3 regions of the Pedobacter sp. CG_S7 genome follow, and region 3 is predicted to be linked to each of the others. Evidence: riboswitches for the same ligand, from Rfam matches in the RefSeq annotation. Region 3 holds a riboswitch; each other region holds the start of a gene.
The links. A riboswitch is a leader RNA that binds a small molecule or an ion and turns the genes downstream of it on or off. The one in region 3 is predicted to bind S-adenosylmethionine.

Region 1 (2,326 bases), on a different contig from region 3:
GTGCACTTTCAAGGAACTTTTCTTCTCCTTCTTTCAGGGAAATAGAGTTTACAATCCCTTTTCCCTGCAAGCATTTTAAACCAGCTTCAATTACCGTCCATTTAGATGAATCAACCATGATGGGTAATTTTGAGATGTCGGGTTCAGAAGCAATAAGGTTTAGGAATTTAGTCATTGCAGCTTCAGAATCAATCATTCCTTCATCCATGTTTACATCGATAATTTGTGCACCACCCTCCACTTGTTGCCTGGCAACGGTAAGCGCAGCCTCAAAATCGCCACTTAGAATAAGTTTAGAGAATTTTGGCGAACCTGTGATGTTAGTCCTTTCGCCGATGTTAACAAAGATACTTTCTGGGGTAACCGTAACAGCTTCTAAACCACTTAAGCGCAGGTAACGCTCCGGGCTTGGTATTTTTCTAGCTTTAAGGTTTTTTGCTTTTTTAACAATGCAGGCAATGTGATCTGGTGTAGTACCACAACAGCCACCTACGATATTCACAAAACCATGCTCCATAAAATCTTCCACGAGGTGTGCAGTTTCATGAGGTGTTTCATCATAGGCTCCAAATTCATTAGGCAAGCCAGCGTTAGGATAGGCCGACACATAGCAATTTGCTTTTGCAGCAAGTTCTTCGATATGCGGTCGCATATCTTTGGCGCCCAAAGCACAGTTGAAGCCTATGCTTAAGGGTTTAGCGTGAATGATGGAGTTTAAAAAGGCTTCTACTGTTTGGCCGGAAAGCGTTCTGCCGGAGGCATCAGTGATTGTGCCGGAGATCATTATCTCAATTTTACGACCAATTTCCTGCTCGTATTTTTTTACGGCGAATATTGCTGCTTTAGCATTCAGGGTATCGAAGATAGTTTCAATTAACAGCACATCAGCACCGCCATCAACAAGTCCTTTAACCTGTTGAAAGTAAGCGTCTTCCAATTCGTCAAAAGTTAAGGCCCTATAACCAGGGTCATTTACGTCTGGTGAAATGGATAACGTTCTATTGGTAGGTCCCACAGCCCCTGCTACAAAGCATTTACGGTCTGGATGCGCAGCCATAAATTCAGTAACGGCTTCTTTTGCAATTTTTGATCCTGCAAAGCTCATTTCATAATCCAGTGTTTCCATCTGGTAATCAGCTAAGGATATTCTTTGCGTACTGAAGGTGTTCGTTTCAATGATATCTGCTCCTGCGGCTAAATATTCGAGGTGAATAGATTTTATGATATCGGGGCGAGTGAGGTTAAGGAGGTCATTATTGCCTTTAACATCACAAGGGTGATTTTTAAAGCGCTCACCTCTAAAATCCTCTTCTGTTAATACATGCCGCTGTATCATAGTACCCATTGCGCCATCTATAATTAAAATTCGTTTTTCCAGTTCTTCTTTGATACTCATGCTTTGTCTTTTTTAAGAGTAGGGTGATCCCACAGGATGATTTGACATCACCTAAAGAGGGGGTTACGATACAAAAAAGCTTATTCGGGATTCCGGTAAGGAGTCGATTCAACTTATCTTTCCGAAACGATTTTAAGCCGTTTCAGTAGAATGTAGCACCTTGTAAGCACAGGTTGCTAAGACATCGCAGGGTCTAATCCCTCCGTCTTTCTCTATAAGCTTTACAAAAGTGCAATAAAGAAAAATGATTTCCAAAGAAAACATCATGAAACCTAATAAAATTGCAAAGGCCACGCAAAATTGCATGGCCTTCCAAATTATATTCTGAATAATGTTATTTTCTACTTCCGAATATTCTTAATAAGAAAAGGAAAATATTGATGAAATCAAGGTATAGAGATAGGGCGCCCATGATTGCCAGTTTTTTACTGTCTGTTGCTGCAATTTGGTCACCATTTTCTTCAATTCCTTCTCCAATGCGTTTTAACTTTTGCACATCATAAGCTGTTAATGCAGTGAAGATGGCTACACCAAAGAAACTCATGATGTAATCAAATTGTGAGCTGCCAATAAACATATTGACTATACTTGCGATTACCAAGCCAACTACGCCAACCATTAATATTGGTCCGAATTTACTTAAATCTGTATTTGTGGTATAGCCTAAAACTGCCATGATGCCAAAAATACCTGCTGCAGCAGCAAAACAAGCGACTACAGATCCTAATTGATAGGTTAATAGGATGAAGCTTAAACTTACGCCGGTTAAGACAGCATAAAGGATGAATACCCCAAGCAGGGCATTGTAAGAAAGTTTACTTAAACCTGTACTCATTAAAAGAACCAGTCCAAGCGGGGCGAACATCGCAATATAACCCAATATAGTCATTCCGGTACGTTGACCATCTGCATTGTATTTTACTAAATAAT
Region 2 (2,326 bases), on a different contig from region 3:
TCCTTCTCAGAATTAATGATATCGGTTGCTCCAAATTTTTTCGCTACACTTAATCGATTTTCATCGAGGTCTACCATATATATTTTTGCAGGAGAGTAGAATTGAGCAGTGAGTAATACCGAAAGGCCAATTGGCCCTGCGCCAATAATAGCAATAGTGTCACCAGGTTTTACTTGTCCGCTTAAAACGCCAATTTCATGACCAGTAGGTAATATGTCACTTAACATCACCAATGCTTCCTCATCAGCACCTGCAGGAATAGAATGCAGACTATTGTCGGCATGAGGAATCCTGACATATTCTGCCTGGGTACCGTTAATCAAATGCCCTAAAATCCAGCCGCCATCCTCACAGTGGCTAAACATTTGTTTTTTGCAGTATTCACATGTTCCATCAGAGGTGATACAGGAAATGATAACATGATCACCTTTTTTAAAGTTTCTAACACCTGCCCCTAATTCCTCAATAACACCAACCCCTTCATGTCCTAGGGTTGTTCCGGGTTTGCAGCTCGGCGTTTTGCCATGTAAAATACCTAAATCAGTGCCACATATAGTGGTTTTTAGAATTTTCACCAGCGCATCTGTCGGTTTTTCAATTGCTGGTAGTGGTAAATCTTTTAATTCAATTTTTCCTGGTCCGCCATAGACAAGGCCTTTCATCATTTTTTTCATATTTATTGGTTTAATTATTATAAAATGTAGTGGTTCGAGCGCTAATTGTCTGAAATAGTACCAGATTTCTTTAATTGAAATATTCTTTATTCCTTTTAAATGCTATCGAATAAATGATTAGTGTTATTCTATTTTAGCGTGATTTATGTTTGTAGAATGTTGTCATTGAGATTTTTAAAATAAAGGAAAGCGGTGGTCTTCTTTAAACACAGCAATACTAAAATGGTTTTTTATATAAATGTTAGATAAGAAGAGGAGTTGAAGTGATAAGCAAAGAGAAACAAAATCTATAAATTATATAGACTATATATTTTTTATACTATCTTTGCGCTAGTTATTTTGAAATACTTATCAAGAAAGGTGGAGGGAATGGCCCGTTGATACCTTAGCAACCATTAACAATTGTAAATGGTGCTAAATCCAACCCAAAAATATTTGGGGAAGTTAAGTCAGTTGAATGCAAAAATATTTTTATAAATATATGTAGCACTTCTGGTTTACGGAGGTGCTTCTTTATTCAGCAGCTTCTTGAAACTTGATTGATAGGTAAATTATTTAAAAGTTAAAATTAATTACGATGAAAAAAAACTTACTTACCTGTCTAATCCTTCGAATGCGCATCGATATTTGTTGCTGTACTTAGGGAGTAATAAATATCAGGGCATTTCAGCCCAAATTAACAATCATTTTTCAAGTCTTTTAAAATTGTCCCTGGCAGGGAAATGCAACTGCTATGCCTCGATTTTAGGAAACGCATTAATTAAAATTATTAATATATCCAATTATGTTCAAGAAAATTAAGCTGTCGGCAATTCTCTTTTTGCTGTTGCTTTCACAAATAGTACAGGCCCAGAATATTAAGGTATCAGGTACTGTAAAATCTGCAGATGGCGTAACCTTACCAGGTGTTTCGGTATTTGTTAAAGGCGCAAAACAAGCAGTTATGACCAATGGGAAAGGCATTTTTTCCATCACGCTAACAGGTAAAAGTACCTTGGTATTTTCCTATATCGGGTCTTCTACAAAAGAAGTTGAGGTAGATAACAGCACTAATTCTTTAGAAGTTATACTTAAAGACAGCGATAATGCATTAGATGAAGTTGTGGTAACTGCATTAGGTATTTCCAGACAAAAAAAATCTTTAGGATACGCAGTTCAGGAGCTTAAGGGTGATAATCTTGCTGAGGCTAAAGAAACAAATTTAGTGAATGCCCTTGCAGGTAAAGTTGCAGGTGTGAGGGTTACCAATAGTCAGGGAAATATGGGATCTTCGCGAATAGTAATTAGGGGAGAAACTTCTATCTCTGGAAATAATCAGCCTCTTTTTGTGGTAGATGGGATTCCGGTAGATAATTCGCAACTCAATTCTGCAGGTGCAAGAGATTTTGCCAATACCATTTCTGATATCAACCCTAATGATATTGAATCAATGAGTGTCTTAAAAGGACCAAATGCAGCAGCACTATATGGATCAAGAGCGGCGGCTGGTGTAATTATTATCAAAACAAAAACGGGTAAGTCGAATAAAGGACTGGGGATTACCTTCAACTCTAATGCAGTTTTAGAAAGTTTGCTTACCCTTCCAGTGTATCAAAATGCATTTGGACAGGGCTCAGAAGGTAAGTTTAGCTATGTTGATGGAAAAGGTGCTG
Region 3 (2,326 bases):
TTAATAACGGCTAAAAAAGATGCCTTTTGGGAGAAAATTAAAAATATTCAACAAGTAGGTGGTGCCGTTTCCTCCCCTTTCGATTGTTTCCTTTTATTAAGAAGTATCAAAACGCTGCCTTATCGCATGCGTGGCCATAGTGCCAATGGAATGGCTTTAGCCGTATATTTAGAAAACCACCCGCAGGTGGAAGCCGTTTATTACCCTGGTTTACCCTCCCATCCACAACATGAAATAGCAAAAAAACAAATGAGCGACTATGGTGGTATGTTATCTATTTTAGTTAAAGGAGGTAATGAGGAAACTAAGAAAGTAGTTAATAAAGTTCAGCTATTTGCCCAGGCTACCAGTTTAGGTGGCGTGGAAAGTTTAATTGAACACCGCGCATCAGTGGAAGGTCCAGATTCTAAAACACCAAAAAACCTGCTCAGAATTTCGGTTGGATTAGAACATATTGATGACCTGATTGCTGATATGAAACAAGCGCTCGCCAACCTCTAACCTAATTTAATTATTTTGTAGGGTATAAATTTTAAAATATTCAGAATTTAATTTTGTAATTAATTTTTATTCCCTACATTTGGACTATCAACAACAACAACAACATGTTGATCAAGTCAATACTCTTTCAGAGATTGATTTATTAAGAAGTGGCGAGAGACAGGCTCCCTGACCCACTGGCAACCCTCCCAACAGGAAGAAGGTGCCAATTCCTGACCAGATAACAGGTGTTAAATGGAAAAATAAATTAATACTAAAATGAAAATTAACAAAAACCAGCTCCGCTTAAGCGAAAAATCGAAACACAACAAAGAACAATTACAGCGTTTTTTAACCCAAAATTCTTTCCCTTGTTGTATGCAGCCTACTATGAGTATGTGCTGTTGCCTATACTAGCCATAAAAAGTCTACCTTTTTATGCTTTAATCTCTTGCGCTTTATAATCATCAAAAGCAGAAAATCAATCAATAGAACCTTAATAAAAAAAAATAAAATGTCAGCACCCTATAAATTCGAAACGCTACAATTACATGCAGGACAAGAAATTGACCCAACAACCGGTTCAAGAGCTGTTCCAATATACCAAACTACCTCTTATGGATTTAAAAATTCAGCACATGGGGCCAATCTTTTTGCTTTAAAAGAATTTGGAAATATCTATACCCGCATCATGAACCCTACTACAGATGTTTTTGAAAAACGGGTTGCCGCTCTGGAAGGTGGCGTTGCTGCAGTAGCTGTTGCTTCTGGACAGGCCGCACAATTCATTGCATTAAACAATATTTTAGAGGCTGGAGATAACTTTGTTTCTTCCTCTCATTTATACGGTGGCAGCTACAATCAATTTAAAGTGGCTTTTAAACGCTTGGGTATAGAAGCGCGTTTTGCAAATGTCGACCACCCTGAAGAATTCATCCCACTTATTGATGAAAAAACCAAAGCTATTTACCTTGAAACGGTAGGTAACCCCTCTTTCAGTATCCCTGACTTTGAGAAAATAGCAAGTATTGCCAATAAATATGATCTTCCCTTAGTTGTTGACAATACTTTTGGTGCTGCAGGATATTTATTCAGACCTTTAGAACATGGGGCCCATGTTGTTGTAGCTTCTGCTACAAAATGGATAGGCGGGCATGGAACCAGCGTTGGCGGTATCATTGTTGACGGAGGTAATTACAATTGGGGAAATGGAAAATTCCCTGCCTTCTCTACCCCTTCTGAAGGTTATCATGGTTTGGTTTTCAACGATGTATTTGGCAGCAATGGTCCTTTTGGAAATATTCAATTTGCCATCCGTGCCCGTGTAGAGGGTTTAAGAGATTTTGGCCCTGCCCTTTCCCCATTCAACTCTTTCTTGTTGATTCAAGGACTGGAAACTTTATCCTTAAGGGTACAACGACATGTAGAAAATACACTGGAACTGGCAACATGGTTAGAAAACCATCCGCTGGTTAGATCTGTTAGCTATCCAGGCTTGGAGAGTAGCTCTTATCATACCCTTGCAAAGAAATACCTGAAAAACGGTTTTGGTGCAGTGCTATCCTTTGAACTGAACGGCACCAAAGAAGAAGTTACTGGTGTTGTCGACAACCTTAAACTGGTAAGTCACCTGGCCAATATGGGCGATGCTAAAACCCTGATCATTCAGCCATCGGCAACCACACACCAACAATTAAGTGATGCTGAACAAACCGCTGCCGGGGTTACCCCAAATCAGTTGCGTGTCTCTGTTGGCATTGAACATATCGATGATATTAAAGCAGATTTTGAGCAGGCTTTCCAAAAAATAAAATCCCTACAAGAACTACCTGCCTAAACATAATAT

Region 1: another riboswitch for S-adenosylmethionine. It lies ahead of metH (methionine synthase); the one in region 3 lies ahead of AAKU52_RS08885 (O-acetylhomoserine aminocarboxypropyltransferase/cysteine synthase family protein).
Region 2: another riboswitch for S-adenosylmethionine. It lies ahead of AAKU52_RS13505 (SusC/RagA family TonB-linked outer membrane protein); the one in region 3 lies ahead of AAKU52_RS08885 (O-acetylhomoserine aminocarboxypropyltransferase/cysteine synthase family protein).

What each region holds. Positions count from the first base shown of each region.
Region 1 is NZ_JBEONS010000003.1:182,200-184,525, forward strand. Features, by position in the region: gene metH (methionine synthase) at 1-1,396, opposite strand, end outside; SAM riboswitch class I at 1,507-1,617, opposite strand; gene AAKU52_RS03710 (Bax inhibitor-1/YccA family protein) at 1,731-2,326, opposite strand, start outside.
Region 2 is NZ_JBEONS010000028.1:19,719-22,044, forward strand. Features, by position in the region: gene AAKU52_RS13500 (zinc-dependent alcohol dehydrogenase family protein) at 1-674, opposite strand, end outside; SAM riboswitch class I at 1,020-1,125, shown strand; gene AAKU52_RS13505 (SusC/RagA family TonB-linked outer membrane protein) at 1,459-2,326, shown strand, end outside.
Region 3 is NZ_JBEONS010000013.1:7,252-9,577, reverse strand. Features, by position in the region: gene AAKU52_RS08890 (trans-sulfuration enzyme family protein) at 1-501, shown strand, start outside; SAM riboswitch class I at 638-750, shown strand; gene AAKU52_RS08885 (O-acetylhomoserine aminocarboxypropyltransferase/cysteine synthase family protein) at 995-2,317, shown strand.